Regions from separate parts of the Streptomyces sp. NPDC047049 genome, predicted to be linked through region 1. Evidence: riboswitches for the same ligand, from Rfam matches in the RefSeq annotation. Region 1 holds a riboswitch; each other region holds the start of a gene.
The links. A riboswitch is a leader RNA that binds a small molecule or an ion and turns the genes downstream of it on or off. The one in region 1 is predicted to bind thiamine pyrophosphate.
Positions count from the first base shown of each region.

Region 1 (10,580 bases):
CGGCATCACCGCTGCAGCAACGGCACAGCCGACGGATGGCGCGGTACGGACAGCGACAGCGCGACAGACAGAAAGCAGGGCAGAGCAGTGGCTGGTAAGGGGATATTCGCAGGACTTCCGTGGTGGGTCACCTGGGTCGTGGTGCCCGTCGTTCTGATCGTCGTCTTCGGCGGACTGATCACCACCGCGCTCGGCTTCCTGATCGGTGTGCTGTTCAAGGTCCTCATAGCGGCAGCCCTGATCGCCGGAGTCATCTACCTCGTCCGCAGGGCCAGCGGCTCGTCCTCGTCCTCGTCGAAGAGCGACTGGTAATCGGCAGGCCGCCCGTCCGCCGGCGCCCGCGCCCCGCTGTGAGCGGACTCGGGTGTGCGGTATTGCCATCGTGAACAGCGAATCCGCCTGATGCCCTTGCGGGCGCCCGGCCCGGAGCCGGGCGCCCGCAAGAAGCTCGCCAGGCATGCGAAGGCGGGCCGTGGCGCGCCCGGGCCGGCCCGCCGTCTACTTCGCCGTCCCACCGGGAGGGTGATGTCGGGACGCCGGCGGTCGCTCACCGCGGCTACGGCCGCCGGTGAAATCGTGAACGGGCTTCCGTGCCACCACACCCGGACACGCGATCGGGCAATATCTGCTCGCACGGTTTGACGAGGTATCAAGCGGGGAGCGGTCGGCATGCCATGCCGTCCAGTAGATATCGCCCTTTCCGTGCGATCTGCGGACGAATTGCTGCACTCTGCGGATACGGTGCGTGGTAATCATCGGGCTTTCACGCATCGGGAATATGTCCTGGGCGCGGCGCGTGGGGCCTTCCCCGCCCAGGTGGAGGAGGTCGGCCCGGTGTCGGAGGGGCCCCCGCCCGCGGACGAACTGCGTCGATTGCAGTCCGTTACGGGCCGACTACGAAAAATGACGGAGGCGGCACTAACGACACTCGCCTTCTCTGTCAGTATCTGAAAACTCACTCCTTGTGATCTGCTTGCGCGTGGCAGACGATGGCGCCAATAGGGCCACGGGGATGTTTCCCGGCCATCTCCGATCAAGTGCGGGGCAGTGGTTGATGACCGACACAGTTCAGGCAGAAGTGATCATGAGCTTCGTCGTTTCGGAGGAGCTCGCGTTCCGGATTCCGGTGGAGCTGGACTTCGCCAGCGCCGATCCGTACGCCGTCCGCCTCACCTTCGATCTGCCCGGCGATGCGCCCGTGACCTGGGCGTTCGGTCGAGAGCTGCTGCTGGACGGGCTGAGCCGGCCGTCCGGTGAGGGGGATGTGCGTATCGAGCCGGCCTCCCCCGCGCACCTCAGTGATGTCTTCATCAGCCTTCAAGTCGGCGCCGAACGCGCGCTGTTCCGGGTCAGCGCGGCGCCACTGGTCGCCTTCCTCGACCGTACGGACCGGCTCGTACCTCTGGGCAAGGAAGAGGTCTGCGACACCCTGGAGGCCGTGCTGGACCAGATCCTCACGGAGGCACCGGCCGGCTGACCCCGCCCCGGTCGCCCCGTCCACGCCGACGCCCTACGGGTGCGCCGGGCCACCCGCGTACCCGGCGCCTCCCCTAGCCGTACCGCCCGTCCGTGCCGCCTGCCTGCCATCGTCCTCCAGCCGTCGGCCCGTCAGCCCGTCCGCATCCGCACCTCTCGCGGCACCGGCCCGAGGAGGGGGCGGAAGCCGTCCCTGCGTCCCCTCACCGCTTACGGCGCCTGCCGCGTCCCCCGCGACGGCTCGTGCGGCTCTCCGTGGCGCACTTCGGCATGCCGGCACCCACCACGGCCCCGGAATCCGCCCCGGATTGCCGGACGACTCCGGGCCCGCCGTCGCCGCCCGGTGTGCCCGGCCCCTTCCGGTCCGCCGAGACCACCAGTGCCGCCAGCAACGTCGTCAGCGGCACTGCGGCAACCAGCCCGATGCTGCCCACGAGCGTGCGGATGACCTCCTCGGCGACCACTTCGCTCGTGGCAACCGTGCCGACACTGCTCTGTGCGATCGAGAACAGCAAAAGCAAGGGCAGTGCGGCGCCCGCGTAGGCCAGCACAAGGGTGTTGACGACGGACGCGATGTGGTCCCGGCCGATCCGCATGGCGGCGCCGTAGAGCTTGCGCCAGCCGGCCGACGGGTCGGCCTCCCTGAGCTCCCAGACCGCGGCGGTCTGCGTCACCGTCACGTCGTCGAGCACACCCAGCGACCCGATGATGATCCCGGCGAGCAGCAGGCCGCGGATCTCGATGTCGGGGTACAGGCCGTGCACCAGCCCCGTCGTATCGTCCGTATTGCCGGTCAGCAGCGCCCAGTTGATGAACACCGACCCGAGCAGTCCGATCAGCAGCAGCGAGGCGAGCGTGCCGAGTACGGCCACCGACGTACGGGCCGTCAGGCCATGGCACAGATACAGCGCGATCAGCATGATCGCGCTTCCCCCGACCACTGCCACCACCAGCGGGTTGGAACCCTGCAGGATCGCCGGGAGGATGAACAGCGTCAGGACCACAAAGCTGGCCGCCAGCGCCACCAGCGCCAGTACGCCACGCAGTCGGCCGACGATCACCACCGCGCATGCGAAGAGGGCGGCCAGTACCCACATCGGGACAGTCCGGTCGACATCGCTGACCGCATACTGCAGATCCTTCGGCGCCTTGGGGGAGTACGCCACCACCACCTCCTGGCCGGTGGTGTAGTGCCGCAGGGCGTCCGGCGTCACCACCGCCTGGAAGGTGCGTCCGGCGTTCTCTCCCGTGGTGACCTTGATCGTCGCCTGCTGACACGGCTTGCCCTTGGTCCCTCCCCCGGCCGGTGGCTGTCCTGTAGAGGAGGGGGGCTGGGGCTGCTGCTCGGCATGGACGTCCGCGCAGTTCACCTCCGCCACTTTGATGACTCGGGCCTGCTCCGTGGGCTGGTCGAAGCCGACGCCGGACGGCTTGTGGGGAGGTGCGCCGCCCGGCCAGAGCACGACCAGACCGACGGCCACCGCGGCGGCAAAGGGGATCAGTACTGCCGCGATGACCTTGCGCAGATGCCGGGAGACGGGCGCGGCAGGGCCATGGCCGTGCGCGTGTGAGTGCACGGCGGCAGGGTGGCGGGACTCGTGTGGGCTCACCACCCGATCATTGCAAGAACTCGGGGCCCCCTGTTCACTCCGGCGCATCGGCCGCTACCGTGGTGCCACCTTTGCAATCGCGGGAGCTCGGAGCACCGGGCTGAGAGGGCGCTGACCTTCGTCCCGGCGGCGTTTCACGTGAAACGCCCAGGGACGAATGCCGCTGCGTCGACCGCTGAACCTGTTACCGGGTAATGCCGGCGTAGGGAGTTGGGTCTCATGACTCTGCAGGATGCACGCACGCCCGAAAACGGAAACGGTGCCGGCGGCAGCAGTGAGCCGCAGATCGGCTGGCACAAGGGCTATGTCTCCGGATCGCGCCCCGATCTTCGGGTCCCGGTCCGGCGGGTGCACCTCACCAACGGCAACGACGTGACGCTCTACGACACGTCAGGGCCGTACACTGATCCCCATATCGATACCGACGTCCGTCGTGGTCTGGCGCCGCTGCGGGAGAACTGGATCATCGCCCGCGGCGACACCGAGGAGTACGCGGGGCGTCCCCTGCGGCCCGAGGACGACGGCCTCAAGCACACCTCGCCGCGCGGCGGGCTCAAGAACCTCGACGCTGTCTTCCCGGGCCGCCCCCGCCAGCCGCGCCGCGGCCGTGACGGCGCCGCGGTCACCCAGCTCGCCTACGCGCAGCGCGGCGAGATCACCGCGGAGATGGAGTATGTCGCCCTCCGCGAGAACGTCACCCCCGAGTTCGTCCGCGACGAGATTGCGGCCGGACGCGCGGTCCTGCCGTCGAACATCAACCACCCGGAGATCGAGCCGATGATCATCGGCAAGAACTTCCTGGTGAAGGTGAACGCCAACATCGGCAATTCGGCGGTCACTTCCTCCATCGAGGAGGAGGTGGAGAAGATGACCTGGGCGACTCGCTGGGGCGCCGATACGGTCATGGACCTCTCCACCGGGCGCAATATCCACACCACCCGGGAATGGGTGCTGCGCAACTCCCCCGTCCCCATCGGCACCGTGCCCCTCTACCAGGCACTGGAGAAGGTCGACGGCAAGGCCGAGGAGCTGACCTGGGAGATCTACAAGGACACCGTCATCGAGCAGGCCGAACAGGGCGTCGACTACATGACGGTGCACGCCGGTGTGCTGCTCCGTTACGTGCCCCTGACGGCCCGCCGTAAGACCGGCATCGTCTCGCGAGGCGGCTCGATCATGGCGGCCTGGTGCCTGGCGCACCACAAGGAGTCGTTCCTCTACACGCACTTCGAGGAGCTCTGCGAGATCCTTGCCTCGTACGACGTCACCTACTCGCTCGGTGACGGCCTGCGGCCCGGGTCCATCGCGGACGCCAACGACGAGGCGCAGTTCGCGGAGCTGCGGACGCTCGGTGAGCTGAACACCATCGCCAAGCGGCACGGCGTGCAGACGATGATCGAGGGCCCGGGACACGTCCCGATGCACAAGATCAAGGAGAACATCGACCTCCAGCAGGAGATCTGCGAGGAGGCCCCGTTCTACACACTCGGCCCGCTGACCACCGATATCGCCCCCGCCTACGACCACATCACCTCCGGTATCGGAGCGGCGATGATCGCGTGGTGGGGCACCGCCATGCTCTGCTACGTCACGCCCAAGGAGCATCTGGGCCTCCCGGACCGCGACGACGTCAAGACCGGCGTCATCACGTACAAGATCGCGGCTCATGCGGCAGACCTGGCCAAGGGGCACCCGGGCGCCCAGGAATGGGATGACGCGCTCTCCGATGCCCGCTTCGAGTTCCGCTGGGAGGACCAGTTCAACCTGGCCCTCGACCCGGACACGGCCCGCGCCTTCCACGACGAAACGCTGCCCGCCGAGCCGGCGAAGACGGCCCACTTCTGCTCGATGTGCGGCCCGAAGTTCTGCTCGATGAAGATCAGCCAGGACATCCGCCGTGAACACGGGGGTGACCTGGCGATCGACCCCGAGGCCGGAATGGCCGAGAAGTCGAAGGAGTTCGCGGCCGCGGGCAACCGCGTGTATCTGCCACTCGCGGAGTAGCCCGCCTTCGGACGGCGTTCCTTCGGGCCTCGCTGCTTCGGACGCCCGGACGCCGCTCCTTCGGCCGCCTCTGGAAGAAGGCCCCCACCGAAAGGCGGGGGCCTTCCGCCTGCCCACGGTGCGGCGATGCCCGTCCTCCGGTGCCCCTCAGGGCGCCGGGCCGCCGCCCCGGGCCCTAATCCGTCCGGTGCTCCGGTCCCCCGTAATCCGGGCTGGTGAAGTCCGGGCTGGAGTAGCGCGGGCGGGAACCCGAAGAGCCGCTGTCGGGGCTGGTGAACTCGGGGCGGGTGTAGCCGAGGGTGGGGATCCGGCTTTCGGGCGGTGGAGTGCGGCGCGGGACATAGCGGACCGGGTCGTCGTCCGGAGTGGCCGTGGGGTCGGCCAGGGCCTCACGGAGAAAGGGCAGCACACCGCGCTCCAGGAGGGCGCGGCGCCACTCCTCACGGGCGTCGTCCAGCACCTCGCCCAGTTCGCCGGCTCTGGCGACCTGGGGGGACGAGCCGTTGCGCACCGCGGTGACGAGGAGTCCGGCCATCGCGACCAGGGTCCCCGCGGCGGTCAGTGCCGCGAAGATCCAGCCGACGTTGATCAGTGGCTGCGCCAAGGACTTGTCGGTGCTGATGGCGCGCAGCACATAACCGAGGAGGAGGAAGAGCACCGCGGCGATGCCGGCGAGGACGGGCGCGAGGACGGCGACCATGGCGGTGAGCCCGGCGCCGGCGGTTTCGGCCTCGCCCGGGGCCATGGCGGTGGCCGGTCCCGGTCTCCCGTCGGCCGCCAGGCTCTGCTCCCCGTCGCCCGCCGCGACGGGGGAGGACGCGGGTGTCGGTGTGCGCCACTCGGTGCGGAGCTGTACATAGCGTTGGTATTCGGCCGTGGCGCACGCGGCGATGGCGGTGGTCGCGCTGAGCGCCATCGTGCGCAACTGCTCGTTGTTGAGGTGATTTCCCGTGGCGGCGGTGAAGTCGTCCGGGCGGTATGCGGCGGTACGCAGCGCCTCATCAAGGATCCGCGCGAATTCCGCGCGGTCCTCGTTCAGCAGGTGCGGAGCGCTGTTCATGTGGATCCCCCGATGCTCCGTAGGGCCGTACGGCCGGCGTTGGCCGGGCAGTGGGCGGAAACGGAGGAGAGCCTGCTACGGATAGTCCGATGGTAGAGCGACTGCGGCGCGGGGTGACAGAGAGTTTACGGAATTTGAGTAATGCCACGACCGGATTCCGCCCGTGCCGACCCCTGCGGTGTGCCGTCCGCCCGCCGTCCGCTCTTCCGTACGCCTGCCCCGATAACGTTCAGCCGGCCAGCGGAAGTTGAACGACCAAAAGCTTTCCGGCCATGGTGATACCGCCGTCCATGGCGATGGCCAGACCGTCCGCGTAGACATGCGGACCGTCGACCGCCACGCTTTCGCTCTCGCCCTCCTCGGTGCCGACCTCGCCCAGCAGATAGGGGATCGGGCTGTGGCCGTGTACGACGCGGTCGCCGCCATAGGCATCGAGGAGTTCGCGTACGGCGTCCGAGCCGTCCTCGTCGCGGAAGGCGAAGCGTTTGGTGAACTTGCGGAACAGATCCCAGACTTCGTCCGCGTCGCTGCGGGTGAGCACGTCGTGGACGGTGTCGTTGACGGCCTCGATGGAGTCGCCGTATTCGAGGTAGGCAGTGGTGTCGGAGTGCACGAGCAGATGCCCGTCCTCCTCCATCACGGCGTCCAGGCGGGCCATCCACTGGAGGTGGTGGTCCTCCAGACGGTCCATATCGGTCTTCTGGCCGCCGTTGAGGAGCCAGGCCGCCTGGAAGGAGGCGGTGCCCGCGCCGGACTGTACGGGGGTGTCGCCGAACCGCTTGGCCCCCAGCAGCAGGAGTTCGTGGTTGCCCATCAGGGCCTTGCAGTAGCCGCCGGCCGCCGCGGCCTCTGCTGAGAGCTGCATGACGAGGTCGATGACGCCGATGCCGTCCGGGCCGCGGTCGGTGAAGTCGCCGAGGAACCAGAGCCGGGCATTGCCGGCCGCCCAGTTGCCGTCGGCGTCGATCAGGCCCTCGGCGGCAAGCGCCTCGCGCAGCTCGTCGTAGTAGCCGTGCACATCACCGACGACATACAGGGGCCCCATGCCCTCGGGCGCGTCGGGGTCCTGGGCCGGTTCGGGCACCGGGACGACGGCGGGGTGGTCGATGAGGGTGTCCGTGCGCCCGGGCTCGATGACCGGGAGGTCACGCGCGGTCGGCGTGTACTCCTCGGGCAGCTCGGCGGGCGGCGCGGCAGGCGGCACCACGGGGGGTGCGGCGGGAGGCGCGGCCGGGGTGCCGGCGGGCAGGTGGAGCGGCGGGCCGGCAGGCGGCACGGGGGACCCGGCGGACGTGCCGGAGGGAACTCCTGGCGGCGGAACAGACGCCGGAGTTTCTCCCGCCATGGTCCACACCATGGGTCCCTGACTGGCCCCCTGAGTCATCGACCCCTCCACCGTCGCGCCGCCGTGCACCTCTCGGACCTTTGCCTGGTCGACGGCGGTCCGCGGTGTCGTGCGCCCATCATAGGAATGCCGATCGCGGGTTGTGACGCACCCGGGGGTGATCAATCCGCCGAAGCCCGGCATTCGCAGCGGATTTATCCCGGGATCGCCCTGTTTTTTCCTCGTAGAAGTGATCACACCGTCGCTCGTATGTGGGAGCACGCTCAGTCGCCGGTGGGCCCTCGCGGCGGGCTGATGGTCGTTCTCGGGGGGCGCCGCTGCGACGAGGCCCGGACGATCAGATCGGTCGGTATCACCTGTTCGACGGGCCGGCCGTTGTCGAGCCCTTCGATGGCGTCGATGAGGATCTGTACGACGGCGGTGCCGATGCGGCGCGGTTTGAGGGACAGCGTGGTGACGGGCGGTTCGGTGGCGGCATAGAGGGTGGACTCGCTGCAGCAGACCAGCAGCAGGTCCTCCGGCACTCTCAGGCCGTAGCGCCGGGCGGCGGCGAGCAGGTCCGTGCCGTTGGGGTCGAAGAGCCCGTAGACGGCGTCCGGGCGGTCCGGGCGGGCCAGCAGCCGGTCGGCGGCGACGGCCCCGGCGCACGGGTCGTGTGCCGGGTAGGACTCGTACACCGGGTCCTGGCCGACCCGCTCGCACCAGTGCAGATAGGCGGTGGTCGACAGGCGGGTGTAGGTGTCGGTGGTGTTGCCCGTGAGCAGGCCGATGCGACGGGCGCCGGCGTCGGCGAGATGGTCGAGCAGACCGAGGACGGCCGCCTCGTGATCGTTGTCGACCCAGCCGGTGACGGGCAGCGTGCCGCCCGGGCGGCCGTCGGAGACGACGGGGATGCCGTGCCGGACGAGCTCGGTGACGACGGGGTCGCCGTCGGCGGGGTCGATGACGACGGTGCCGTCCAGGGCGACGTTGGACCACACGTCGTGTCGGGAGGTCGCGGGGAGGATGACCAGCGCATAGCCCCGGGCCAGGGCCGCGGAGGTGGCCGCTCTGGCCATCTCGGCGAAGTACGCGAACTCGGTGAAGGTGAAAGGTTCGTCCCCGTACGTGGTCACGGTCAGGCCGAGGAGCCCCGACTTGCCCGTACGGAGGGTGCGGGCGGCTGCGGACGGGCGGTAACCCAGCCGGTCGGCCACCTCGCGGACATGGCTACGGGTGGCGTCCGGAAGCCGGCCCTTGCCGTTGAGCGCGTCGGAGACAGTCGTGATCGACACCCCGGCTGCGGCGGCCACGTCCCGGATGCCCGCCCGCCCCAGCCGGCGACCGGTCGACCGGCTCACCTGATGCTTCCCTGCTGCTGTCATGGCGAGCCGATAGTAGGGCTCATTAGGGCCATTCGCGGGGCTTGGGTGAGGGCTGTGGAGAGGCACGTTTCTGCACGGCTAGAAGCGCTCAATTATCATGAAAGAAAAGGGAGTTGGCGCAATGGGTGATCATTTCGTGGGAGGGATGGCGCGTTTGCCTGTCGATCGGTTCGGGTCCCGAAGTGGCCTCAAGTCACCTTGACGGGGGACGCGCGCCACGGAGTGAGCCACCGGCGCACGTCGAACCGGACGGCGCCCCCTGGAGGCTCCGCGCGGGGCTTCCCCGGTGCCGGACCGAGGCGTGTGGGCGGGCCGGGCGACGGGCCGGGGGCTGCCGCCGAACGGGTCAATCCTCATAAGGTGTGCAGTATTGGAGAAGAGGCAGGACGGTCGAGGAGGACCTGCGGTGAGCGAGAAGACCCCGAAGCTGCGTGCTGCGCTGGACGGCATCCCCACCTACAAGCCGGGCCGGCCGGCGGCGGCCGGCGGCCCCGTCACGTACAAGCTGTCCTCCAACGAGAACCCCTATCCGCCGCTGCCGGGTGTCCTGGAGAGCGCGGTGACCGCCGCCGGCGCCTTCAACCGTTACCCGGACATGGCCTGCACGGGCCTGATGGCGGAGCTGTCCGAGCGGTTCTCGGTGCCCCTGGAGCACCTGGCGACCGGCACCGGATCGGTCGGGGTGGCCCAGCAGCTGGTCCAGTCGACGGCCGGGCCCGGCGATGAAGTGATCTACGCCTGGCGGTCGTTCGAGGCCTACCCGATCGTCACCCAGGTCTCCGGCGCCACGTCCGTGCAGGTCCCGCTGACCTCCGGTGAGGTGCACGACCTGGACGCCATGCTCGCCGCGGTCACCGACCGGACTCGGTTGATCTTTGTCTGCAACCCCAACAACCCCACCGGCACCGTTGTCCGCCGTGCGGAGCTGGAGTCCTTCCTGGACCGGGTGCCGAGTGATGTGCTGGTGGTGCTGGACGAGGCGTACTGCGAGTTCGTGCGCGATCCCCAGGTGCCGGACGGCATCGAGCTCTACCGCGACCGGCCCAATGTGTGTGTGCTGCGCACCTTCTCCAAGGCGTACGGCCTGGCGGGCCTGCGGGTCGGCTTCGCGGTGGCCCATGAGCCGGTGGCCGCGGCGCTGCGCAAGACGGCGGTGCCGTTCGGGGTGAGCCAGCTGGCGCAGGAGGCGGCGGTGGCGTCGCTGCGCAGCGAGGCGGCGCTGCTGGAGCGGGTCGACGCCCTGGTGGCCGAGCGGGCGCGGGTGGTGGACGGTCTGCTGGGGCAGGGCTGGACGGTCCCCGAATCGCAGGCGAACTTCGTCTGGCTGCGGCTGGGGGACCGGACGACCGACTTCGCGGCGGCCTGCGAGCGGGCCGGTGTGGTCGTGCGGCCGTTCCCCGGCGAGGGCGTACGGGTGACGATCGGCGAGGGCCCGGCGATGGACCTGTTCCTGCAGGCCGCGGAGGAGTTCCGCAAGGCGCTGTAACCCGTCGTCGGACGGGTGTGCCGAGGCCGTGGGTCCGCTGACCCGCGGCCTTCTGCATGAGGCGCGCTTTCTCGCCGCTGCGGACGGGCGCCGGGGTGCGCCGCCCACGGGCGGGACGGACCGGCATCGTGGCAGGTGAAGGGCGTGGTGGCGCCCGACGGTCGGGCGTGACCGCGGTCACGTACCCCCCGGCAGAAATGGCCGAGACCCATAGGAGATAATTGCTTGTGAATGT
Region 1 is NZ_JBEYVM010000001.1:418,175-428,754, reverse strand. Features, by position in the region: gene ABZ851_RS02020 (DUF5326 family protein) at 88-312, shown strand; gene ABZ851_RS02015 (SsgA family sporulation/cell division regulator) at 1,055-1,477, shown strand; gene ABZ851_RS02010 (YibE/F family protein) at 1,680-3,086, opposite strand; TPP riboswitch at 3,156-3,312, shown strand; gene thiC (phosphomethylpyrimidine synthase ThiC) at 3,306-5,090, shown strand; gene ABZ851_RS02000 (hypothetical protein) at 5,266-6,150, opposite strand; gene ABZ851_RS01995 (metallophosphoesterase) at 6,380-7,507, opposite strand; gene ABZ851_RS01990 (LacI family DNA-binding transcriptional regulator) at 7,759-8,859, opposite strand; gene hisC (histidinol-phosphate transaminase) at 9,266-10,345, shown strand.

Region 2 (10,580 bases), on a different contig from region 1:
CGTCAGGATCTCTGCGTGCTTCATCTCGTCGAAGGACTCCGAGCGGGTGTACTTCGCGAGCTTCGTCCAGCCGAAGTTCTCCTGCATCTTGGCGTGCAGGAAGTACTGGTTGATCGCGGTGAGCTCGGCGGTCAGCTGCTCATTGAGGAATTCGATGACCTCGGGGTCGCCCTGCATGGCTGCGGGCTCCTTCCACGCGAGAACTGGGCAGGTGCCGCATCCTCGCACCGCCCGGAGCGGGGCGTCCAGTAAGTGCACGCTTAGTGCGAGTTGCCCGAATCCCTCCCTGCCTGGTCATCGGCACCCCTTCCGGTCTGACACCATGGAGGGCATGGGTCAGCCGGAAAGCCGCGAAGAGGAGCAACCTCAGCTGCCTCCGGGACAGCGGTTGCAGCGGGGCTGGCCGGTGACGCATTACGGGCCGGTGCCGAAGTTCCGCGCCGAACGCTGGGAGTTCCGGGCTTTTGGCGCCACCGCCGACGGCGCGAAACACTGCTGGTCGCACGAGGAATTCACGGCGCTGCCGTACACCACGGTCGTTGCCGATATGCACTGCGTAACGAAATTCAGCATGCTGGGAGCCGAATGGGGCGGAGTGTGCACCCGAACGATCCTCGAACTCGCACCGCCGGCCCCCGATGTCACCCATGTCATGGTGTGGGCCGAGTACGGCTTCAGTTCGAATGTGCGGATCGAGGATTTCGCCGCGGAGAAATGCCTCTTCGCCACACACCGCTCGGGTGAACTCCTCACCGCGGAGCACGGCTTCCCGGTCCGCCTGATCGTTCCGCACCTGTACGCCTGGAAAGGCCCCAAGTGGGTCCGCGGCATCGAGTACATGCGGGCCGACCGCCGCGGCTTCTGGGAGGAACGCGGCTACCACAACCTGGGCGACCCCTGGCGGGAGCAGCGCTACTCATACCAGGAGGAGCCCGGGGACGGCCCCGAGCTCTGATCCCGGCACCCGGGACGGGGCTCAGGTCCCGCGCAGCTCCTTGAGCCGGGCCACGTCCGCCGCGTGCCCCTCCTTACCGCCCGGGGTCTCGACCACCAGCGGCACACCCTCCGTCGCCGGGTGCCGGAACAGCTCACCGAACGGCTCCGCACCGATGTGACCCGCGCCGATGTTCTCGTGCCTGTCCTTGTGGGCGCCGACGACATCCTTGGAGTCATTGGCGTGGATCAGCCTCAGCCGGCCCTCGCCGGCGACCTCCACCAGCTCGTCCAGCAGCGCCTTCGTGCCGCCCGGCGCCGCCATGTCGTGCCCGGCCGCGAACGCATGACAGGTGTCGAGGCAGATCCCCAGCTTGGGGTGCCGGTCCAGCGCGTCGAAGTACGGACCGAGATCTTCCGCCAGCGCACACAGCGACGCCCCCTGCCCGGCCGTCGGCTCCAGCAGCAACCAGGGGTCGTCCGGGTGCGTCAGCTCATCGAGCAACGGCCGCATCCGCTCTCTGACCTGCGCCATCGCGGTCTCACGCGGCCGCCCGCCGGTCGCCGAACCGGTGTGCACGACCACGCCCAGCGCGCCGATCTCCCGGCCGCGGCGCAGCGAGTGGCGCAATGAGTCCACGGACTTGTCGACGGTCGCCTCGGTGTGCGAACCGAAGTTGATCAGATACGGCGCATGGACATACACCGGAATCCCCTCCTCGGCGCAGGCCGCCCGGAACGCCTCGTCCTGTCCGGGGCTGCCGGGCAGCGTCGCCCAGCCGCGCGGATTGGCCACGAAGACCTGGACGACCTCGTCGCCCATCTCCCGGGCGTAGGGAAGACCGGTCTTGGCCAGGCCGCCGGCCACCGGAACATGGCCGCCGACCGGGTTGCGTGCACGGGCGCGCTGCGCGGCGCCCTCGGGGAAGGTACTCACCCTCCCCAGGGTGCCAGGTGCCCCACGACCGCCGGACGGCAGCCGTGGGGCACGGACGGCGGGGCTTACAGCCCGCCCTTGAGCTCGATGGTGATCGTGCCGCCCTTCGGCGCCTGCTTCCCGGGCTCGACGGACTGGCTGTCGACCGTGTCCTTCGGGAAGAAGAACGGCTTCTTCACCTCGACCTGGAAGCCCAGATCCGTCAGCTGCTTCTTGGCGTCATCGACGTTCTTGCCGGTGACGTTCGGGACGGCGATCATCTCCGGCCCCTTGGAGAGCGTGAGGGTGACCGTGTCGCCCTTGCCGAGACTCTTGCCCTCGGCCGGGGTCTGCCGGGCGACGGTGCCCTTGTCCTGGGTGGAGAACACCGGCTCGTCGGCGAAGCGCACCTGGAAACCGGCCTCGCGCAGCGTGTTCGCCGCGTCCGCGCGGTCGCTGCCGAGCACGCCGGGCACCTCGACCGCGCTGCCGCGGCTGACCGTCAGCCCCACGCCCGTATCGGGCCGCCGCTTGGTCCCGGCAGCCGGGTCCGTACGGATCACCGAGCCCTTGGCCACCTCGTCGTTGAACTGCCGGGTGACGGTGGCCGGCACCAGCCCGCGGTCGCGCAGCTTGCGCTTGGCGTCGGCGACCGGAGTGCCGGACAGGTCCGGGACCTCGACGATCTCCGGTCCGCGGGAGATGGTGACGGTGACCGTGCCGGTGCCACGGATCTGCTTGCCGGTCGCCGGAGCCGTCTTCATGACGTGCCCGCGCTCCACGTTCGAGCTGAAGCCGCGCACCACCTTCACGCCCAGCCCGTCGTCCCGCAGGGTCTTCTCGGCCTTGGCCTGTGTCATCTCCAGCACCGGGGGAACGGTGGTGAACTGGCCTTCGGTGATGTACCAGACGCCCGTACCGACCCCGAGGATCAGCAGAACGGCCGCGATGACGGTGACGAGCGGCCGCCGCCGGAGCCCGCGGCGGGGTGCCTCCTCGGCGGGCACCGGCCGCAGCCGGGTGGTCTGCTCGGAGGCCGTCGGCACCTCCAGCCGGCTGGTGCGGTTCAGCTCCGCCGCGCCGTCGGTGCGGGGTATCACGTCCGTACGCGCGAAGTCGTCGACCGCACCCCCCGCGGCCAGGTCCCTGGCCTCCGGCGGTACGACATCCAGCTGGGCGTCGGTCAGCTGTGCGCGGGCCTCCTGCGCCCGGGCCAGCAGCACCACCGCGTCCTGCGGCCGCAGCTGCGGCTCGCGGGCGCAGGCCAGCGCGACCAGCTCGTCCAGCTGCGGTGCGAGACCGGGCACCAGCCCGGACGGCGGCAGCACGTCCTCGTGCAGATGCTGGTAGAGGATCTGCGCCACGGTGCCGCCGGTGTGCGGCTTGCCGCCGGTCAGCATCTCGTAGAGCACCACACCGCAGGCGTAGACATCGACCCGGGCGTCCGCGGTGCCGTGCTCCAGCTGCTCGGGAGCCAGGTAGGAGACGGTGCCCAGCACCGAGCCGGTCGACGCGGTGGTGTTGGTGTCCACCGCCCGCACCAGCCCGAAGTCGGCGACCTTGACCCGGCCGTCGTCGCCGATCAGGACGTTCTCGGGCTTCATGTCGCGGTGCACCAGCCCGGCACGGTGCGCGGCCCCCAGGGCTGCCAGGATCGGCTCCAGGATGTCCAGCGCGGCCCGCGGCTGCAGGGCGCCCCGCTCGCGCAGCACGTCGCGCAGCGTGCAGCCCGCGACGTACTCCATGGCCAGATACACGTACGTACCGTCCGTGCCCTGGTCGAAGACACCCACCACATTCGGATGCGACAACCGCGCGACCGACTTCGCCTCGCGGATGAAGCGCTCGACGAACGCCCCGTCCGTGGCGAGGCCCGGGTGCATCACCTTCAGCGCGAGCACGCGGTCGAGCCGGGTGTCCATGGCCTGGTAGACCGTGGCCATCCCGCCTGCGGCGATGCGCGCCTGGACGCGATAACGGCCGTCGAGCAGCTGGCCCACGAGCGGGTCCTGGAGGGTGGTATCCACGGGAGACGAGTCTATCGTTCCTCGCGTTTTGGCTTTCCCGCCGTTCCGCTGCGCTTTGCCTGTGGCCCACGTTTTTGGCTTTCTCGCCGTTGCGCCTGGCGGCGGGCGGTGCCGCTGCGCGGACCCCGCCCGCCGCTGGGGGTACCTCCCACGCCCTTTAGGCAGTGGGGGAGCAACGGCGAACAACCCCCATGGCGGGAAAGCCAAAAACGGCCCGAGGCAAAGCGCAGCGGACCGGCGGGAAGGCCAGAAAACTCAGAACGCCGGCCGCTCAGGGTCGAACTCCGGCACCCCCTGCGTCGGGGACGACGCCAACGCGAAGTGGCGCCGCGGAATGCGCCCCGCGCAAAACGCCAGGCGGCCCGCCGTGACGGCGTGGCGCATCGCGGAGGCCATCAGCTCGGGTTCCTGGGCGCGGGTCACCGCGGACGCCAGCATCACGGCCGCGCAGCCCAGCTCCATGGCCAGTGCGGCGTCCGACGCCGTGCCTGCGCCCGCGTCGAGGATGACGGGGACGCCGGCCCGCTCGGTGATCAGCTGGAAGTTGTGGGGGTTGCGGATGCCCAGGCCGGAGCCGATCGGCGAGCCCAGCGGCATGATCGCGGCGCAGCCCACGTCCTCCAGCTTGCGGGCCAGTACCGGATCGTCGTTGGTGTAGGGCAGCACGGTGAAACCGTCGTCCACCAGGGTCTCGGCGGCGTCCAGCAGCTCGATCGGGTCGGGCAGCAGGGTGCGCTCGTCGGCGACCACCTCCAGCTTGACCCAGTCCGTGCCGAGCGCTTCCCGGGCGAGCCGGGCGGTGAGCACCGCTTCGCCCGCGGTGAAGCAGCCCGCGGTGTTCGGCAGCACCTTGATCTTGTGGCGCTCCAGTACGGACAGCACCGAGCCCTGCACGGTCGGATCCAGCCGCCGCATGGCGACCGTGGTCAGCTCCGTACCGGAGGCGAGCAGCGCCCGCTCCAGGACGTCGAGGCTGGGTGCGCCACCGGTGCCCATGATCAGGCGGGACGTGAAGGTGGTGCCGGCGAGGGTGAGGGGGGCGGGGTCGCCGGCCGTGGCGAAGCCGCCGTCGGACGCGGGGGCCGCTCCCCGGAGCGCTGAGGTGTCGGTCATGTCTGCGGATCAGCCTCCCTGGACCGCGGTCAGCACCTCGACGCGGTCGCCGTCGGCGAGCGAAGTGGCGGGCCACCCGCTCCGGGGCACCACGGTCTCATTGACCGCCGCGGCCACCCCGGCGGGCGCCTGGGACAGCGTCGCGACGAGCCGGTCGAGGGTCAGGCCGGCGGGAATCTCGCGGCGCTCCCCGTTGACGGACACCGAGACGGTGGGGGCGGGTGGGGCGGCGTTCATACGGGCTGCTCCTGGGGGGCACGGGTGCGCTCGGTTCCCGGCGCGGCGATCGGGGTCCCCCCGGGCCGTTCCGGCGCGGGGGAGAAGCGTGCGGGGGAGAAGGGGCGGGCCTCCTCGGGAAGGAGGCCGGTGGCCAGTACCTCGGCCATCGCGTCACCGGTGACGGGGGTGAGCAGCACTCCGTTGCGGAAGTGGCCGGTGGCGAGGTGGAGGCCGGGCAGTGCGGTCGGCCCGAGCATCGGGGCGTTGTCGGGGGAGCCGGGGCGCAGTCCGGCGCAGGTCTCGACGAGCGGGAGCTCGGTGATGCCGGGGACCAGCTCGTGGGCGTCGCGCAGCAGCTCGTAGACCCCGCCGGCGGTCACGGTGGTGTCCCAGCCCAGCTCCTCGCTGGTGGCGCCGACGACCAGTTCGCCGCTCTCGCGCGGGACCAGGTAGAGCGGGCCGCCGCGGACGACCGCCCGTACGGTGCGGGAGAGGAAGGCGGGGCTGCCGGCGGGCATCTCCGGCAGCCGCAGCCGCAGTACCTGGCCCTTGACGGGGCGCACCTGCGGCAGGATCGCGTCGGGCACGCCGTCGAGCCGGCCGCTCCAGCTCCCCGCGGCCAGTACGACCTGGCCGGCCGCGATCCGGGTGCCGTCGGCGAGTTCGGCGCCGGCGGCCCGGCCGCCGTCGACCGTCAGCCGCACGGCCCGGCTCCGGTGGAACGCCACCCCGGAGCGCTCGCAGGCGGTCGCCAGCGCGCTCGCCAGCCGGCGCGGATCGACCTGGTGGTCGCCGTCCACCCGCAGACCGCCGCGCACCCCGGGGGCCAGCATCGGCTCCAGCCGCCGGCACTCGCGCCCCGTGAGCCACTGCGACTCCAGCCCCGAGCGGGTCTGCAGGGCGTGCAGGTCGCGCAGGTGGGCGCGGTCGTCGGCGTCCAGCGCGACGGCCAGGGTGCCGCACCGCCGGTAGCCGACGGGCAGTCCCGCGGCCTCCTCCAGCTCTTCGACGAAGCGGGGGTAGCGCCGGGCGGAGGCGAGGTTGAGGCCCAGCAGGGTCTGCTCGCCGTAGTGGAGCTCGGTGACCGCGGCCAGCATCCCGGCCGCGACCCGGGCGGCGCCGCCCCCGGGCGCGGAGTCGGCCACCGCGGCGCTCAGCCCGCGGACGGCCGCCCGCCAGGCCGTGACCAGACCGATGATGCCGCCGCCGATGACCAGCACATCAGGGCTCCGCGGGGTGGGTTGTGAGCGGGTGGCGGTTGCGTGCATGGGCGTCCAGCCCCTCCCTTCGCCGGCATGACCCGGATCAGGTTCGTACGGTCGGAGGCCGGCCAGCCTCCCTCTCAGCCCGGTGCGTCCGGGCTCCCGCGAGTGCGTGTATCCGTCACCCTAATACGGGGCCGCGAGGCACCGTAAGAGAGCGCCCCCGGCCTCCCGGGGCCCGCGCCCCGGGCCGCCCGGACGGTGACGCTGTGTCAGAGATCTCCTTGCGCGCTGCTGCGAGCCGCCTCACACCCCGTCCTAGAGTGATCGGGTGAGCGAGCAGAGCAAGTCCTCCCAGGCCCCTGACCGCACGCCGCACGTCGTGATCGCCGGCGCCGGAATCGCGGGTGTGCAGACCGCGGTCGCCCTGCGCGAACACGGCTGGCCCGGCGCGATCACGCTCCTCGGCGACGAGCCCCACCGGCCCTACGACCGTCCGCCGCTGTCCAAGGCGGTACTGCTGGGCAAGGCCGAGGGCTCCGCCTTCGACGTCGACTTCGCAGCGCTCGGCATCACCCTCCACCTCAGCCGCCCGGTCACCGGCCTGGTGCCGGACGCCCGTGTGATCGAGACGGCCGAGGGCCCGGTCCCCTACGACTACGCGGTCCTGGCGACCGGCGCCGAGCCGATCGTGCTGCCCGGCAGCGAGGGACTGCCCGGCGTCCATCTGCTGCGCACCCTGGACGACGCCGAACGGCTGCGTCCGGTGCTCGCCGCCCAGCACGAGATCGTGGTCGTCGGGGCCGGCTGGATCGGCGCCGAGTTCGCCACCGCGGCGCGCGAGGCGGGCTGCGCGGTCACCGTCGTCGAGGCCGCCGACCGCCCGCTGGCCGGCGCGCTGCCCGCCGAGGTCGCCGCCCATATGACCGGCTGGTACGCGGACGCGGGCGCCGAGCTGCGCACCGGCGCCCGGGTCGCCTCCGTCACGGCGGGCGCGGTCACCCTCGACGACGGCACGGTGCTGCCCGCGGACGCGGTGGTCATCGGGATCGGCGCCCGCCCCGCGACCGGCTGGCTGGCCGGCTCGGGCGTCGAGCTCTCGCCGCGGGACGGCTCCGTACTGGCCGACGAGCAGCTGCGCACCTCCGTGCCCGATGTCTACGCGGTCGGCGACTGCGCCTCCTTCCCGTCGGCCCGCTACGGCGCCCGCCTGCTGATCCACCACTGGGACAACGCCCTCCAGGGCCCGCGCACGGTCGCCGAGAACATCGCCCGCGGCGAGGCGGAAGGGGTGGTCTACGACCCCGTCCCGTACTTCTGGTCGGAGCAGTTCGGCCGGTTCGTGCAGTACGTGGGGCACCACGGGGCCGCCGACGAGCTGGTCTGGCGCGGTGACCCGGCGGGGGCCGCCTGGTCGGTGATCTGGCTGCGGGAGGGACGGCTCGTCGCGCTGCTGGCCGTGGGGCGGCCCCGGGACCTCGCACAGGGGCGCAAGCTGATCGAGCGGGGCGTCGCCCTGGACCGGGAGCGGGCCGCGAATGCGTCGGTGCCGCTGAAGGCCGCGGCGCTGTAGCCGGATGCCGGAGCGCGGTGACCGGTGGTGGCCGGCCGGGCGCCGGCCGTCACCCTCCGGTGTGCAGCGGGCCTCCGATGGCGATGCCCGGCTACCGGCTGTCAGTGGGAGGTGGCAGGCTTGTCCTGTGACCGAGATTGACGCAAACATCGATGGACTCGTCCCCGCCTGGCTCACCCTCCCCGACATCGCCGAACAGCTCGGCGTCGAGGTGACGCGGGTCCGGCAGCTGGTCAAGGAGGGCCAGCTGATCGCGGTGCGCCGCGGCGAGAACCGGGCGCTGCACGTGCCCGCCGATTTCATCAAGGACGACAAGGTGGTCAAGGGCCTCGTCGGCACCCTCACCCTCCTCAAGGACGACGGTTTCACCGACGAGGAGATGCTGGAGTGGCTGTTCACCCCGGATGAGACCCTGCCCGGCACGCCCGCCCAGGCGCTGCGCGAGAATCGCGGTACGGAGGTGAAGCGCCGGGCCCAGGCGCTCGCCGTCTGACGCCATGACGCGGCCCGCACTGCGCCGGCAGCCGCGCCCGCACCCGTAACCGCATCCGCGGGGCGTACGGACCGGAAGGCCCGGACCGTACGCCCCCGACCTGGGGGGAAGTCGCCCGATGACCACCGCACGCCCGGCTCTGTCCGATGCCCGGCTCTACCTCTGCACGGACGCCCGCAGGCGCCAGGGTGATCTCCCGCAGTTCCTGGACGCGGTGCTCTCCTCGGGTGTGGACATCGTCCAGCTGCGGGACAAGGGCATGGAGGCCGGCGAGGAACTGCGGCATCTGGAGGTCTTCGCGGACGCCTGCCGGCGGCACGGCAAGCTGCTCGCGGTCAATGACCGCGCGGATGTCGCCCATGCGGCGGGCAGCGAGGTCCTGCATCTCGGGCAGGGCGATCTGCCGGTCCCGGCCGCCCGCGCCCTGCTGGGCCCGGACGTCCTCATAGGCCGCTCCACGCACGCCGAGGCCGAGGTGGACGCCGCGCTCACCGAACCCGGTGTGGACTACTTCTGCACGGGCCCGTGCTGGCCCACCCCCACCAAGCCCGGCCGTCACGCCCCGGGCCTCGACCTGGTCCGTTACGCCGCGGCCCGCGCCCCCGAGCGCCCTTGGTTCGCGATCGGCGGGATCGACGCCCGGAACCTGGACGAGGTGCTGCAGGCGGGCGCCCGCCGGGTCGTGGTGGTCCGCGCCCTCACGGAGGCGGACGATCCGGGAGCGGCGGCCGCCGCACTGGCCCGGCGCATCCGGACCTGGGACGCCCCGGATGCCCTGGACGCCCCGGATGCCTCCGCGCCGTCGCGTCCGGTCCGCGAGGCCGGGTGAGCGAGTGCCGGGTGACCGGGCGAGGGGCATCACCGTGCGCGGTGTCGGGAGCCGGGCGGTTTCCTGACCTCCGGGCGACCGGAAAATGTCCACCCAGTGGACATCAACCCGGCCAACCAGGCATTACGCCCGACGCGGTTGGTGTGGGCCCGGCCGGTGGTTAACCTGCCGGTATGGCCCTAGGTACAGCTTCCACCAGGACTGATCGCGCACGCACGGTGCGCGACCTGCTTGCTTCCGGCAAGCAGTCGTATTCTTTCGAGTTCGCCGCCCCCAAGACGGAGAAGGGCGAGCGGACCCTGTGGAACGCCATTCGCCGCATCGAGGCCGTCTCGCCGACGTTCGTCTCCGTGACGTACGGCGCCGGCGGCACCTCCCGTGACGGCACGGTGCGCGCCACCGAGCGCATCGCCACCGACACCACCCTGACCCCGGTCGCCCACCTCACCGCGGTCAACCACTCCACGGCCGATCTGCGCAACATCATCGGCCAGTACGCCGACGCCGGGATCCGCAACATGCTCGCGCTGCGCGGCGACCCGCCCGGTGACCCGATGGGCGAGTGGGTCAAGCACCCCGACGGCATCGGCTACGCCGCCGACCTGGTCCGGCTGATCAAGGAGTCCGGCGACTTCTGCGTCGGCGTCGCGGCCTTCCCCGAGATGCATCCGCGCTCGACGGACTGGGACACGGACGTGGCACACTTCGTCGCCAAGTGCCGGGCCGGTGCGGACTTCGCCATCACCCAGATGTTCTTCTACCCCGAGGACTACTTCCGGCTGCGGGACCGCGTTGCGGCGGCGGGTTGCTCGACGCCGATCATTCCGGAGATCATGCCGGTCACGAACGTGCGCCAGATCGAGCGGTTCGCTCAGCTCAGCAACGCGGCCTTCCCGCCCGAGCTGGCCGAGCGGATCCTCGCCGTCAAGGACGACCCGGCGGCGGTACGCTCCATTGGTATCGAGTACGCAACGGACCTGTGCGCACGCTTGATGGCCGAGGATGTTCCCGGGTTGCACTTCATTACCCTGAACCACTCCACGGCGACCCTGGAAATCTACGAGAATCTGGGGCTGCACCAGCAGTCCTGATCACGGTGGCCGCGAGCGGCGGAAGAGGGGCGTATATGGGCTGGACGGTCCTCTACATCGCGTTCGGCCTGGTGGCGCTGTGGCTGTTGGGTGAGGTCCTGCTCCAGAACAAGGCGCGGCTGCGCTGGCGGCTGCTGGCCTTCGCCGGCTTCATCGGTGTGGTCGTCGGTGTCATCATCCCGTC
Region 2 is NZ_JBEYVM010000008.1:272,679-283,258, reverse strand. Features, by position in the region: gene bfr (bacterioferritin) at 1-177, opposite strand, end outside; gene ABZ851_RS20745 (sulfite oxidase-like oxidoreductase) at 323-955, shown strand; gene ABZ851_RS20740 (deoxyribonuclease IV) at 977-1,870, opposite strand; gene pknB (Stk1 family PASTA domain-containing Ser/Thr kinase) at 1,936-3,876, opposite strand; gene ABZ851_RS20730 (thiazole synthase) at 4,132-4,989, opposite strand; gene thiS (sulfur carrier protein ThiS) at 4,999-5,226, opposite strand; gene thiO (glycine oxidase ThiO) at 5,223-6,476, opposite strand; TPP riboswitch at 6,474-6,586, opposite strand; gene ABZ851_RS20715 (FAD-dependent oxidoreductase) at 6,742-7,983, shown strand; gene ABZ851_RS20710 (Rv2175c family DNA-binding protein) at 8,111-8,476, shown strand; gene thiE (thiamine phosphate synthase) at 8,595-9,305, shown strand; gene metF (methylenetetrahydrofolate reductase [NAD(P)H]) at 9,479-10,396, shown strand; gene ABZ851_RS20695 (hypothetical protein) at 10,432-10,580, shown strand, end outside.
Region 2: it holds a riboswitch for thiamine pyrophosphate, as region 1 does, so the genes downstream of both, thiO (glycine oxidase ThiO) here and thiC (phosphomethylpyrimidine synthase ThiC) in region 1, are expected to answer to the same signal.

Region 3 (10,580 bases), on a different contig from region 1:
CCATCCTCGCGTACCACTCGACTTGTTCCATCAGGCGATTGCTTTTGTAGGTCGCGATGCGCTCGTCTCTGCCGGCGGCCCGGCAGCGTTCCATCGCCTCGTTGACGTCGAGTCCGGCAGACACGTCGACGATATCGAGACCGAGGCTGATCTCCCGGAGTCTGTTGATGAAGAGACGCCGGGCCTCGACCGCCGGCATGGATTCAGGGAAGGGGTCTCCGCACACCGCGTAGCGCCAGGCTAGCGTCTTGCATGATTCGGCGGCGGCCCGGCACTCGTACCAGCGCCGCTCATCTCGTTGCTCCACGATGTAGAGCCGGACCAGGATGGAGGAAATGAAAGCCAAGGAGGCGACAAGACCCGCCCAGTCGATCCCGTTACCGCGGAATTTGAGCGTCGTGGTGCCGACGGCTGCCGCCAGGAATAACAGAAGGAGTGTCAGGCGGAGTTGACCGAAATAGCGGCGCTTCGAGCGAATGGAGCCTGTGTCAGCATCTCGGAAAAAGGGCGGAAGCTGATGCCAGGTGAAGCTGTCGCTGCCGGGACCGGTCATCAGGCTTCCTTGAGTAGGTAGGACAGTCAACATGCCATGCTAGCCGACCAGTTGATGCTGCCGCGGCAGGAATCCTGCTCGTCCTCGTGGGAGGCCGGCCCGCCCGTCTCGCTCCGGAAGCGGCGCGGACAGCAGGGGCCGGGTCGTCAGGACATCAACAGCAGTGAACGGCAGCAGGAATGCGCGTGACGGCAAAGAAGCGCCGGCGTCATTTGTTCGCTCCCGGCCCCGTGACCATGCCGACAATGCGGCCGCGTGGGATTGCCGATCTTGGTGGCTTCCCGGCGGCTCTTGGCGTGTGGATCGATGACGCGGTCGGTCGTCCATGACAGAGGACAACAGCGGGTGACCGCCCGTTCACCGCTCCGACCTGGGCTCCCGTAAACGATCTGCCACACTGGACGCACCATGCCTGCACCCGGAGAACTCACTTTCGTCGCGCCGCGCGGGGCCAAGAAGCCTCCGCGGCACCTTGCCGATCTCAGTCCCGTCGAGCGTCGCGAAGCGGTGGCCGCGATCGGGGAGAAGCCGTTTCGCGCCAAGCAGCTGTCGCAGCACTACTTCGCCCGCTATGCGCACGACCCGGCGCAGTGGACCGACATCCCGGCGGCGGCGCGCGAGAAGCTGGCGGCCGAGCTGCTGCCGGACCTGATGAAGGTCGTCCGGCACATCTCGTGTGACGACGACACCACGCGCAAGACGCTGTGGAAGATGCACGACGGCACGCTCGTCGAGTCCGTGCTGATGCGCTACCCGGACCGGGTCACCATGTGCATCTCCTCGCAGGCCGGGTGCGGAATGAACTGCCCGTTCTGCGCGACGGGGCAGGCGGGCCTGGACCGTAACCTGTCGACCGCCGAGATCGTGCACCAGATCGTCGACGGGATGCGTGCGCTGCGCGACGGCGAGGTGCCGGGCGGGCCCGCGCGGCTGTCGAACATCGTCTTCATGGGGATGGGCGAGCCGCTCGCCAACTACAAGCGGGTGGTCGGGGCGATCCGGCGGCTGACCGACCCCGAGCCCGACGGGCTGGGGCTGTCCCAGCGGGGGATCACCGTCTCGACGGTCGGGCTGGTGCCGGCGATGCTGCGGTTCGCCGATGAAGGATTCAAGTGCCGGCTGGCGGTGTCGCTGCATGCGCCCGATGACGAGCTGCGCGACACCCTGGTGCCCGTCAACACGCGCTGGAAGGTGCGTGAGGTGCTGGACGCCGCCTGGGAGTACGCGGAGAAGTCCGGGCGGCGGATCTCGATCGAGTATGCGCTGATCCGGGACATCAACGACCAGGCGTGGCGTGGTGACCTGCTGGGACGGCTGCTGAAGGGCAAGCGCGTCCATGTGAACCTCATTCCGCTGAATCCGACGCCCGGATCGAAGTGGACCGCCTCGCGCCCCGAGGACGAGCGGGCGTTCGTCCAGGCCATCGAGGCACACGGCGTACCGGTGACCGTCCGCGACACCCGCGGCCAGGAGATCGACGGCGCCTGCGGCCAGCTCGCGGCCTCGGAACGCTGACCGCCCGCTGGTACTGTGTGATCGAACAAATGCACCACATCCGACAGGGGAGCGCCACAGCGCTGAGAGTGCGGAAGCGTCGTAGACCTCTACGGTGCCCGCAGACCCTTGAACCTCGCCCGGGTCATTCCGGGTAGGAAGTTCGGTCGTCACTCATGCTGTTGCGCCCCGCCCGGGGTCCGCGCCCTGCGTCCTCGGACGCAGAGAGCCGTGGGCACCGGGCGGGGCCGCGTCTCTTCCTGGCCAGCCAGGAGGAAATCAGTGAGCACCACGAGCAGAATCACCGCCACGGCGGTCGTCGCCGCGGTCGGCATGTCGGCGCTGGCCGCCTGCGGCGGCCCGGACGGGGGCGCGGACGCCAAGACCGTCACGCTCGTCAGCCATGACTCGTTCAACGTCTCCAAATCGGTCCTGAGCGCCTTCGAGAAGGAGAGCGGCTACAAGGTCAGGATCCTCAAGGGCGGGGATGCCGGGAAGGCCGTCAACCAGGCGATCCTGTCCAAGGGCAATCCACAGGGCGATGTGTTCTTCGGTATCGACAACACGCTGCTCTCGCGCGGGCTGCACGAAGGGCTCTTCAGCCCGTACCGGGCCAAGGGGCTGGCGGACGTGCCGGCCGGGCTGCAGCTCGACAAGGGCGAGCACCGCGTCACCCCGCTCGACTACGGCGACATCTGCGTCAACTACGACCGCGGCTACTTCGCCCGGCACAAGACCCCGCCGCCCAAGACCTTCGACGATCTGCTCAAGCCCCGGTACAAGGGGCTGCTCGTGACGGAGAACTCCGCCACCTCCTCCCCGGGGCTCGCCTTCCAGCTCGGCACCATCGCGAAGTACGGGCCGGCCGGCTGGCAGAACTACTGGAAGAAGCTCAAGGCCAATGGCGTCGAGGTCGTCGACGGCTGGGAACAGGCGTACTACGAGCGGTTCACGGGATCCGCGGCCGGCAAGCGCAAGGGCGACAAGCCGCTGGTGGTCTCCTACGCCTCCAGCCCGCCGGCCGAGGTGCTGGGCAAGAAGCCCGCGCCCAAGGAGGCGCCGACCGGGATCGCGACGGGCACCTGCTTCCGCCAGATCGAATTCGGCGGCCTGCTCAAGGGAGCGGAGAACGAGAAGGGCGGCAAGGCGCTGCTGGACTTCTTGCTGACCAAGAAGTTCCAGGAGGACGTACCGCTGCAGATGTTCGTCAACCCGGCACGTGAGGACGCCACGGTGCCGCAGCTGTTCACCAAGTACGGCACGAAGATCGACAAGCCCACGACGCTGCCGCCCGGGACGATCACCAAGAACCGCGAACAGTGGATCAAGCAGTGGTCCTCGCTCGTTCTGAAGTAGTCCGCGGCCGGCGCCCGCGGCCCGTACGGGGAACGGCGGCGCGGCTCGGCCTGATGGCGGTGCCGCTCGCCTTCTTCGCGCTGTTCTTCGCCTATCCGGTGGTGGCGATCGTCGGACGCGGGCTCAAGGACGGCGGGCGGTGGCAGCTCGGCCGGTTCGGTGCTGTGCTGAGCGACCCGGACATCGTCCATGTGCTGTGGTTCACCGTCTGGCAGGCGGCGGCCTCCACGGGGCTGACCCTGCTGATCGCGCTGCCCGGTGCCTATGTCTTCGCGCGGTTCGACTTCCCCGGCAAGCAAGTGCTGCGGGCCGTGGTGGCGGTGCCGTTCGTGCTGCCGACCGTCGTCGTCGGCTCGGCCTTCCTGGCGCTGGCGGGACGGGGCGGGCTGCTGGACGACCTCTGGGGCCTGCGCCTGGACACCTCGGTGTGGGCGATCCTGCTCGCGCATGTGTTCTTCAACTACGCCGTGGTCGTCCGGACCGTCGGCGGGCTCTGGGCCCAGCTCGACCCGCGTCAGGAAGAGGCGGCGCGGATGCTGGGGGCCGGACGGTTCGCGGCCTGGCGGAGGGTGACCCTGCCCGCCCTGGGGCCCGCCGTCGCGGCCGCCGCGCTCATGGTCTTCCTCTTCACCTTCACCTCCTTCGGGGTGGTGCAGATTCTCGGCGGGCCCACCTTCGCGACGCTGGAGGTGGAGATCTACCGGCAGACCGCGGAGTTCCTGGACCTGCCGGCGGCCGCCGTCCTCACCATGGTCCAGTTCGCGGCGGTGCTGGGCGTGCTGGCGCTGCACGCCTGGACGGTGCGCCGCCGGGAAAGTGCCCTGCGGCTCGTGCCGGCCTCGCAGACCGCCCACCGGCCGCGCGGCCGCGCCCAGTGGACGCTGCTGTGGGGGACGCTCGCCGTCATCACCGTCCTGCTCATCGTGCCGCTCCTCGTCCTCGTGGAGCGGTCGTTCGCCGGGCCGGACGGCTACGGAGCGGTGTTCTACACCTCGCTGCGGTCGGCCGCGAACGCCGACAGCACCTTCGCTGTCGCGCCCCTGGACGCCCTGTGGAACTCCCTCGCCTACGGGGCTGCCGCCACGGCGATCGCGCTGGTGGTGGGCGGACTGGCGGCCGCCGCGCTGACCCTCCCCCGGCTGGGCAGGGGCCCGTCCGGGCGGACGGCCCTGGTCAGCCGGTTCGTCCGGGGCTTCGACGCCCTGCTGATGCTGCCCCTGGGGGTGTCCGCGGTGACCGTCGGGTTCGGATTCCTGATCAGTCTCGACACGCCGCCGCTCGACCTGCGCGCGTCGTGGTGGCTGGTGCCGCTCGCCCAGGCGCTGGTGGGGGTGCCGTTCGTGGTCCGGACGATGCTGCCGGTCCTGCGAGCGGTCGACGGACGGCTGCGGGAGGCGGCCGCCGTGCTCGGTGCCTCGCCGTGGCGGGTGTGGCGCGAGGTCGACCTGCCGATGGTGCGGCGGGCCCTGCTGATCGCCGCAGGCTTCGCCTTCGCCGTCTCCCTCGGCGAGTTCGGCGCGACGGTCTTCATCGCGCGGCCGGACCAGCCGACGCTGCCGGTCGCCGTGGCACGTCTGCTGGGACGTGCGGGAGAGCTCAACTACGGGCAGGCGATGGCCCTGTCGACCCTCTTGATGGTGGTGTGCGCCGGTGCCCTGCTGGTACTTGAGCGCCTGCGCCCCGTCGACCACTCCGGGGAGTTCTAGATGACGGCACGGGCCGGGACCACGGCGCAGGAACTGCTGCGGCTGGGCGGGGTGACCGTCCGCTTCGGTACGGCGGGACGCCCCGCGCTGGACGCGGTGGATCTGGACGTCGCCGCGCACGAAATCGTGTGCGTCCTGGGGCCGAGCGGCAGTGGCAAGTCCACCCTGCTGAGGGTGGTCGCCGGGCTCCAACAGGCCGACGCGGGAGCGGTGTTGCTGGAGGGGCGGGAGCAGTCCGGGGTGCCGGCCCACCGGCGCGGGGTCGGCCTGATGTTCCAGGACCACCAGCTCTTCCCGCAGCACGACGTCGAGGGCAATGTCGCCTTCGGGCTGCGGATGCGGCGTTCCGCACGCGCCGAGCGGGAGCGCACGGTCGCCGGACTGCTGGACCTCGTCGGCCTGCCGGGCGCCCAGCGGCGCGCCGTGGCCTCGCTGTCCGGCGGCGAACAGCAGCGGGTCGCGCTGGCCCGCGCGCTGGCCCCCCGCCCCCGCCTGCTGATGCTGGACGAACCCCTCGGCCAGCTCGACCGCGGGCTGCGCGAACGGCTGGTCGTCGAACTCCGCCGCCTCTTTCGTGAATTGGGCACCACCGTACTGGCGGTCACCCACGACCAGGGAGAGGCCTTTGCGCTCGCCGACCGGGTCGTGGTGATGCAGGACGGCCGGATCGCACAGACCGGCACCCCGTTGGAGGTCTGGCAGCAGCCCGCCACCGAATTCGTCGCCCGCTTCCTCGGCTTCGACAACGTGGTCGCGGCGACGGTGCAGGGCGAGGCCGCTGCCACCCCCTGGGGCAAGGTGCCGGTCCCGGACGGTACGGCGGACGGGTCGTGCCGCCTGCTCGTCCGCCCGGCCGGGGTACGGCTGACCGCCGCCCCCGAGGGGCTGCCCTGTAAGGTCACGGCCCGTACCTTCCGTGGCACCCATGTCGCGCTGCTGCTCCAGCCGGCCGCCGGGCCCCAGGTGGAGGCGGCCTGCGCACTGCGGGACGCGCCGGAGGCGGGGGAGCGGGTGGGCATCTCGTTCGCGGCACAGGACGTGGTGGTGCTGGGCGCGCCGGATGCGGCGGGCTGATCACCTCGGATACGACGCGCTGACCGTGATCACATCGGAGCCGAGGGGCTGATCCTGCCGGAGCCGGCGGGCTGATCACGCCGGATGCCGCGGGCCGGTCACGTGGAGCGGGTCCCTGGGCTCCCCGGGGCACGGAGCCGGGGCCCGGGGCGTGAGGCGCGGGGGCTCAGCGCGCCGCCATTTCCGTCCGCGCCCCCTCCGCCGTCGGCGCGCCGGGCCCGTCCCCCGGCTCCGGCTCACCGAACCAGGCGACGGCGACGGCGCCCGCCACGGCCACCACGAACCCGAGGGCGGCGACCCAGGCGAAGCCGGGACGTGAGGAGTCGCCCAGCCACAGCACCCCGAGAATGCCCGGGACCACCGTCTCGCCCACCACCAGCGCGGCCGTGGCGCCGTTCACCGAGCCGATCTGCAGGGCGACGGTGTGCAGGTACATGCCCCCGATTCCGGCCACCAGAATGGCGTACAGGGCGGGGTCGCCGAGCAGCGACGGCAGGTGGAAGGGGCCCACGCCGTTCAGCACGCGTACGCCGACCCCGAGCGCACCGAAGCCCAGGCCGGAGAGCAGGCCTGCGAGGATCGCGGCCCGTCCCCCGAGCAGCCGCACGATCAGAGTGCCGCCGAGCATGAGCACGACGGAAACGGCGAGCAGCCACCAGTGGGCGGCGATCGGGGTGTGGCCGCTGCCTTCCGGCCCGGCGGCCGTGGCCAGCAGCACCAACGCCCCGCACACCACGCCGATGGAGCTCCACTCGGCCCGGGAGAGCCGGACCCCGAGGAGCTTGATGCTCAGCACCGCCGTGATCACGAGGTTGGCGCTGATCACGGTCTGGGAGAGGAACAGCGGCAGCAGCCTGGCGGCCAGCGCACCGAGCCCGAACCCCAGGAAATCCAGCACCGTGCCGACCATGAACTCCCAGGTCACGGCCGCCTTCGCGGTCGACGACAGGCTGGGGCCGCCGTGCTGGGTGACACCGGTGGTGGAGGCCTTGGCCGCCTCCCGGCGGGCGGATTTGCGGGAGCCCACCGCCTGCAGGACCGATCCCGTGCCGTAGCAGGCCGACGCCGCCACGGCCGTCAGAAGACCGATGATCACCAAGAGCTCCGTTCGCCCGCTGTCTCAATCCATCTGTTACGTGCACCATCTGTTACGTGCCCGGCCTGCCAGACGCGCATTTCGGGACGGGAGTTGCCTCGCCGGTCGAACCCGCCGTCCGGCCGGCCGGGGGAGGCCGTGCCGGGGCGCGATCCCCCGGTACGGCACGGCGCGGGCGAAGGACCGCCGGTGGGTCAGGAAACGACCTCGGACCGGAGGCGGGACAGTGCCTCGGGAGCTTCGTCCACCGAGTCGACCAGGGCGATCCTGGCCGCCATGGGACGGTCCGCCGCGAGTGCCTGGAGCAGTGGCCAGGTGGGAAGCGTCTCGGTCCAGTGCTCGCGGTTCACCAGCACCATCGGGGTCGGCTCGCCCCGTGACCCGTAGTAGTTGGGCGTCGCGTTGTCGAAGATCTCCTGTACGGTCCCGGCCGCGCCCGGGAGGAAGACCACGCCCGCGTTGGAGCGCGCCAGCAGGCCGTCCTCGCGTACCGCGTTGACGAAGTACTTCGCTATGTGGGTCGCGAAGACGTTCGGCGGCTCATGGCCGTAGAACCAGGTGGGAATGCCGACCGAGACCCCGCCGCCCGGCCGGTCGTGCCGGATGCCGAAGGCGGCCCGCGCCCACTCGGTGATCGACTCGGTGAAGTGCGGTGCCTTGGCGAGACGTTCCAGCGCCGCGTCGAGCATGCCGTCCTCGAAGGGCGCGGTGTACGCCCCGAGGTTCGCCGCCTCCATCGCGCCGGGGCCGCCGCCCGTCGCGACGGTCAGGCCGTCCCGGGTGAGCCGGCGGCCGAGCCGGGCCGCGCCCGCGTAGTCCGCTCCATCGCGCCGCAGGGCGTGGCCGCCCATGATGCCCACCACCTGTGCGCCGGCGAGGTGTTCGTCGAGGGCGTCCGAGACGGCGTCGTCGTGGATGCTGCGCAGCATCGAGGCGAAGATGTCGCCGTCCGACTTGGTCTCCTGGTACCAGTGGTACGCGCGGGCGTCCGGGGTGGCGTCGTAGCCGGCCTCGGCCAGCCGCGCGAAGAGTTCGTCCGGGCCGTACAGGCTGCCACGGTAGGGGTCGAACGGCAGGTCCGGTACGGGCGGGAAGACCAGGGAGCCCCCGGCCCGTATCTTGGCGGCGGCGTCCGGCTCCATGACGCAGCCGAGGAACACCGACTCCGTGGTGTCCGTGCTGAGCAGCGCGAACGTACGGTCCGTCAGGTCGACCGACTGGACGCGGTGTCCGGCGAGACTGCCGGCGGTGACCACCCGGTCGAACTCGGCGAGGGATTCGATTTCGTGGTCGCGGTTGTCGTCGTGGGCCGGGAAGCGGCGGGACGCTGAAGACTCTGCATTCGACACGCCCGTCATGTTAGGACCGCAGCGACGCCACCAGAGGACCGAGGTGCCCGTCCGCGGCCGCCGCGTCGAGCGCGGCGCGCAGTGCGCCGTCGTAGGTCGGACGCGCCTGCGCGTGGACGTCCCGGCCCTCATCCGTGATCACGCTGTATACCCCGCGCCGGTCGTCGGGGCACAGGTCGCGGCGGGTCAGGCCGGACGACTCCAGGCGGGAGGCCAGGCGGCTCACGGAGCTCTGGTTGAGGCCGATGAGGTCGGCGAGCTCCTGCATGCGCAGCTCGCCGTCGTCCGCGTGGGCCAGCCTGGCGAGGGCGCGGTACTCGGACAGCCCGATGCCGTGGTGCTGCTGCAGGGCCTTCGCCAACTCCTGCTCGACGCGTGTGTGCAGTGCTCCGAGCCGGTCCCAGTGCTCCGCGTCCATCGCTCTCCGCCTTCTTCTGCCGTGTGCCGACGGGCCCTTGACAGCAGGGTACATGCAGCGGAAACTAATGCATGCGCATGCAAGTGATGCAGGTGCATGGAACTGAGGGGGAGAGCCATGACGACGACGATGCCGGAGCCGGCGGAGGGCGCGGCCGGGGCACCGGACCGGCCGGAGATCGAACGGATCGCCACGACACCGGACTGGTACGCGCCGTACCGCATCTCACAGGCCATCAGGGCGGGCGGACTGATCCATGTGTCGGGACAGGCCGGCATCGACGCGCAGGGGCGGACGGTGTCCGGGGATTTCCTGGCCCAGGGCCGGCAGGCGTTCGCGAACGTCGAGCGCGTGCTCGCGGCGGCGGGCTCCTCGCTCGCGGACGTGGTGAAAGTGGGCATCTTCGTGACGGACATGGCTGCCGGCCTCGGCCATGTCATCGCCCTGCGCCAGGAGTTCCTGACCGAGCCTTACCCCGCGGACACCCTCCTGGAAGTGTCGTCCCTGGCCCGGCCGGACTGGCGGATAGAAGTCGAGGCCACGGCCCTTGCCCGCTGAGGGCGAGCGTCACCTTCCGGCGCGGGGCAGCGGCACGGCCGGCGGGTCCGGGCCGGGCCGGGCCGGGTGAGAGGGGGGGCGCGGGCGGAGGCGGGGCGGGAGCCGTCGCGCCGTCGGCGCGCCGGCCTTCCCCGGTCCGCCCGCCTCCTCAGTGCACGAGCGGAAGCGTGGCCATCTCCGCGACGGTCCAGGTCAGCGGAGCCAGGACGATCACAAGTGCCAGGGCGCGCAGGGCCGCTGCCCGGTAGAGGACGGAGGCGGAGGCACCCAGGCGGCGGAGGGCCGCCGTGGTGTGGGCGCGGGCCGAGCGGGATTCCACCGCGGCGGTGAGCGCGCTGGCGGTGACACAGGCGAGCACGACCGCTGCGCCCACGGCGGTGAGCGGCCCGAAAGGATGGGAGGACGAGGCTTCGTACACCTTCACCGCGGCGTACGCGGCGGAGCCGGCCGCGCACAGGACGCCGAGCGGACGCCCGAGGCGGTGCGACTCCTCCTGCAGGACCCGCCCGGACAGCAGGCGCAGGGCGCCGGGCCGGCCGGCGCAGAGGAGCCGGCCGCACAGATGCACCAGCCCGGGTCCTGCCAGCACCAGGCCGAAGGCCGACAGTGCCCAGCCGGCCAGGACGCCCGGCGGGCTGCCGATCAGCCGGCCGGGGAGGGGCAGCAGCCCGCTGTGGGCGCCGGGAGTGCGGCTGGTGTACGCCTCGATCGCCAGGCCGGCCGCGGCCAGGGCGATGCCCCACGGGAGACCGGAGGGCGGGGCGATCGTGGGGCGGCTCTCGTCCCCGGAGGCGCCGGCCTCGTGGCGGGGGCGCAGGGCGACGGCGGTGGCCGCCGCGGCGGTCAGCGGCACGGTGGCCAGCAGCATGAGGGCGCCGAGGAGCGGTACCGGATGGCCGGCGCCGAGCAGGTCGGCGCCGAAGAGAGGGACGGCGGTCGGGCCACCGAGGTCGCCGCGGAGACGGAGGAAGGCGAG
Region 3 is NZ_JBEYVM010000007.1:88,792-99,371, reverse strand. Features, by position in the region: gene ABZ851_RS18425 (DUF4231 domain-containing protein) at 1-553, opposite strand, end outside; gene rlmN (23S rRNA (adenine(2503)-C(2))-methyltransferase RlmN) at 962-2,068, shown strand; TPP riboswitch at 2,104-2,226, shown strand; gene ABZ851_RS18415 (thiamine ABC transporter substrate-binding protein) at 2,330-3,403, shown strand; gene ABZ851_RS18410 (iron ABC transporter permease) at 3,457-5,109, shown strand; gene ABZ851_RS18405 (ABC transporter ATP-binding protein) at 5,110-6,183, shown strand; gene ABZ851_RS18400 (hypothetical protein) at 6,350-7,279, opposite strand; gene ABZ851_RS18395 (Rossmann fold nucleotide-binding protein) at 7,474-8,628, opposite strand; gene ABZ851_RS18390 (MarR family transcriptional regulator) at 8,639-9,046, opposite strand; gene ABZ851_RS18385 (RidA family protein) at 9,164-9,604, shown strand; gene ABZ851_RS18380 (hypothetical protein) at 9,753-10,580, opposite strand, start outside.
Region 3: it holds a riboswitch for thiamine pyrophosphate, as region 1 does, so the genes downstream of both, ABZ851_RS18415 (thiamine ABC transporter substrate-binding protein) here and thiC (phosphomethylpyrimidine synthase ThiC) in region 1, are expected to answer to the same signal.